2 regions of the Bacillus sp. JJ664 genome follow, and region 1 is predicted to be linked to the other one. Evidence: riboswitches for the same ligand, from Rfam matches in the RefSeq annotation. Region 1 holds a riboswitch; the other holds the start of a gene.

Region 1 (2,210 bases):
GATTCTAAAATTTCTATTTTTTCACCGTCAAATAAAACATCAACCGCGTTTTCATGTTGAATTTTGCTTCCGCCTTTAACAAGTACGAATTTTGCGCCTAATGCATGAATCTTACGCGCTGCTTCTTCCATTTGTTCAACTGTTTTAATTGGCGCCATATTTGCTAATTGTGCTGCCTCAAATAAATTTGGTGTTACTACAGTTGATAAAGGAACTAAAACATCTCTTAATGCATCATTTGTTTCAGGATGTAAAGCCTCATCATTCCCTTTGCAAATCATAACCGGGTCAACTACTACACGATTTATATTATGTTTTTTAATTGTTTCAGCTGCTAATTCTATAACTTCCACTGATCCAAGCATTCCTGTTTTCATTGCCTGAATGCCTACACCAACAACGATTGTTTCTAATTGCGCTGCAATTGTACTTATATCAATCGGAAATACTTGATGGTGCCAATGATTATGTGGGTCCATTGCAACTAATGTGGTAACCGCACTCATTCCATAAACATTTCTCTCTTGGAATGTTTTTATGTCTGCCTGTAAACCTGCGCCACCACTACTATCTGATCCTGCAAGAGTTAATGCTTTATACACTGTCATATCAAAATTCCTCCTTTGTTTAAATACAATTTCATTATAGCAAAAAGAACACTAAAAAGCAGGAAGTAGGGCAGGTTATGAATGGAAAATAGAAATCATAAAGGAAATGGTATAGACAATTCTAAAGGACTCTTCAACTGTTTCTTGTAGAATTTTGCAGAAAGTAATTGACAACTAGATTATGAGATTGGTATAGTAATTTTATAAATTTTAATTAAATATGATCTTTATCTCGTATGGATAGAGGCGCGGTTTTGATGAGTTATTACTTGGAGGTTTATGGAACCTATGAAAAGTAATGAAAGGCGAAACTGCCGAAGTAACAAAGTTGCCATTCAATTTTGTTGCTGGGCCTATTGCTGAATAAGCGTAGGACTGTCACAAGTTTACTTTTACTTGTGGAGGGCTATTGAAGAGATGTTGGCTGTTAGACGCATATAAACTGAGTCTTAAACACGTGAACATTCTTCACGTGTTTTTTTGTGTTTTCAAGAGCATTCTAACCTACATAAAGTAGGAATTTCTTGAGTAAAATACACAGCAAACAACACTTTTGCGCCCCTAATTCTGCGTAAAGATAGTATTGCATGAATGAAGAGGAGGCAACAAAGATGGGACAAACAAATCTCCCGCAAAATGATGGTTCTTTAAAAAGAGGACTGAAAGCAAGACACTTAACAATGATTTCAATTGGTGGTTCTATTGGGACAGGGTTATTTTTAGCAAGTGGCGCTTCAATTAGTGAAGCTGGACCAGGTGGAGCTTTATTAGCATATTGCTTAATTGGTTTAATGGTTTATTTCTTAATGACAAGTTTAGGGGAAATGGCTACATATCTTCCTGTATCTGGTTCTTTTAGTACGTACGCATCTCGTTATGTAGATCCAGCATTTGGATTTGCGATGGGTTGGAACTATTGGTATAACTGGGCAATCACATTAGCTTTTGAATTAGTTGCTTCAGCAATGTTAATGAAATATTGGTTCCCAAATACTCCTGCTGTATTATGGAGTGCCATTTTCTTAGTCATCATTTTAGGGTTAAACCTATTATCAGTTAAAGGCTACGGTGAATCAGAATTTTGGTTTTCTTTAATCAAAGTCGTAACTGTTATTGTCTTTTTAGTAGTAGGGATTGCAATGATTTTTGGTATTTTAGGTGGAGATAGTGTTGGATTTAAAAACTTTACTGCTGGTGGAGCACCGTTCCATAATGGATTTTTAGGTGTGTTATCAATTTTCATCGTTGCTGGATTCTCATTCCAAGGTACAGAGTTAATTGGTGTTGCAGCTGGAGAAACTGAAAATCCAGAGAAAAATGTACCGAAAGCAATTAAACAAATTTTCTGGCGTATCCTTTTATTCTATGTATTAGCAATTTTTGTTATTGGTTTATTAATACCTTATACTGACGCAGATTTATTAAGAGGGGACGTTGCAGTCAGTCCATTTACTTTAGTTTTTGAAAAATTAGGTGTAGCTTTTGCAGCATCAGTAATGAATGCAGTTATTTTAACTTCTGTGTTATCAGCAGGGAATAGTGGTACGTATGCTTCTACTCGTATGTTATATACGTTAGCTATTGAAGGAAAAGCGCCAAAAT
Region 2 (2,210 bases), on a different contig from region 1:
ATGGCGGCAAAGGCCACTTATCAGCAGTTGAAGACGTGTTACAAAATGAGTTAGGATTATTTATTCCAACAGCTGGATTAGTAAAAGATGAAAAACACCGTACATCTGAGTTATTAATAGGACAACCACCTCAAATTGTTCAATTAGGCAGACAGAGTCAAGAATTCTTTTTATTACAAAGAATTCAAGATGAAGTTCATCGTTTTGCAATTGAATTTTATCGTCAGCTTCACAGTAAATCGATGGTTCAGTCCGCTTTAGATGGTATTACCGGAGTTGGTGGTACTAGAAAGAAAGCATTATTAAAACATTTCGGCTCTGTTAAAAAAATCAAAGAGGCAACAATTGAAGAGCTGATCCAAGCAAAAATTCCGAAAAATGTTGCGGAAGAAATTTATCAACACTTTAGAAAGTGATCGAGCATTGTTCATCTTATTTTTTTAAATAGCTTCTAGGAGCATGACGTCAATGAACACCAAATGAGGACAAAAATTCCTTGACACTATTTTCAAAATAATTTATATTAAGTTAAAAATATAATATTTTCTCTCGTAATAGAGGTGCAAAACTTAAGAGTATACTGTCATAGACGTGTGGCGTTGTTATGGACAGTTGAAAGGAAGTTTTGCCGAAATGAAATGAATCCACAATTCTTTTCGTTGGGACTGCATTTAATAGATGTAGTACTGTCGCATACTAAATGCGGGGAGCTATTGAAGAGATGTTGATGATTTGTCTATTTTATTACAATTTTTGTAAATTAGGCGCGTGAACATTGCTTCACGCGCTTTTTTGTATTCTTTTTTATGAAAAATAGGTGAGGATGAGAAAAAATGGGAATTATTGTTCAAAAATTTGGAGGGACTTCAGTCGGTTCAATCGAGCGCATACAGCATGTAGCTGATACAGTCACAAAAGCGTATAAAGAAGGTAACAGTGTTGTTACTGTTGTCTCAGCAATGGGACATCATACTGATGAACTCGTTAATCTTGCACAGCAAATTAGTCCACAAAATAGTAAGCGTGAAATGGATATGCTTTTAACAACTGGTGAGCAAGTCTCAATTTCTTTATTAGCAATGGCTATTCAGGCTAAAGGATTTAAGGCAATCTCATTAACTGGTTGGCAAGCAGGAATCCATACAGAATCTATTCATGGAAATGCTCGTATTGAAACTATTCAAACAGAGAGAATACAACGATTGATTAATGAAGGTTATATTGTCATTGTCGCTGGTTTCCAGGGCTTAAGTAATGAAGATGAAATTACAACATTAGGTCGTGGTGGTTCTGATACTACAGCGGTAGCGTTAGCCGCAGCATTACAAGCTGAAAGATGTGACATCTATACGGATGTTTTAGGTGTTTATACAACAGATCCAAGAATTGAGCCAAAAGCAACTAAATTGAGTCATGTATCATATGACGAAATGCTAGAGCTTGCTGCTTTAGGTGCAGCTGTTCTACACCCAAGGGCTGTAGAATTTGCAAAAAATTATGGATTAGTTATACAAGTAAGATCAAGTCAACATGATGAAATTGGTACGTTTATTGGGGAGGAAAATCAAATGGAACAACAATCGGTCGTAAGAGGAATCGCTTTTGAATCAAATGTCACAAGAATGACTTTAAATGGTTTATATAACCAAGTCGATCTTTTACCAAATATCTTTACAATATTGGCAACAGAGGGAATTGACGTAGACATTATTATCCAAAGCGTGACTTCAGATAATTTAGTCAATCTATCATTCTCTATTAAATCAGAAAATATGTTAGAAACAATTACAATTCTAGAATCTAAAAAAGAATATTTAGGTTATGTTTCATTTGATTTTGAAAGCGAGCTTGCGAAGGTTTCGATTGTTGGAAGTGGGATGGTTTCAAATCCTGGCGTTGCTGCAAATATGTTTAAATTTTTAGCAGAAGCTAGTATCCCGGTTAAAATGGTAAGTACGTCTGAAATTAAAGTATCAACAGTTATTCCAAAATCGCAATTACAAAATGCGGTTCATGCTCTACACAAAGGGTATGAGCTAGATCGCGTTCAAGAAGAAGTAGTTATAGAAGGATAATCATCAAAACCCCTTTAGTCATAATTTACCTTTCTAGGAACTTGATGATTAAAGGGGTTTTTAACATTTTAGCGAAATATTACCATATAATAGAAGTAGTAATTGGTAATGGAGGTTTTCATTTGATAAATGCAG

What was found. A riboswitch is a leader RNA that binds a small molecule or an ion and turns the genes downstream of it on or off. The one in region 1 is predicted to bind lysine.
Region 2: linked by a shared signal. The riboswitch ahead of V7056_RS08415 (aspartate kinase) and the one ahead of V7056_RS06325 (amino acid permease) in region 1 are both predicted to bind lysine.

The regions. Positions count from the first base shown of each region.
Region 1 covers NZ_JBALMS010000037.1:27,184-29,393, reverse strand. Annotated here, with positions in the region: gene pdxK (pyridoxine/pyridoxal/pyridoxamine kinase) at 1-608, opposite strand, end outside; lysine riboswitch at 842-1,025, shown strand; gene V7056_RS06325 (amino acid permease) at 1,220-2,210, shown strand, end outside.
Region 2 covers NZ_JBALMS010000047.1:24,147-26,356, reverse strand. Annotated here, with positions in the region: gene uvrC (excinuclease ABC subunit UvrC) at 1-416, shown strand, start outside; lysine riboswitch at 548-721, shown strand; gene V7056_RS08415 (aspartate kinase) at 834-2,075, shown strand; gene V7056_RS08410 (DUF4083 family protein) at 2,198-2,210, shown strand, end outside.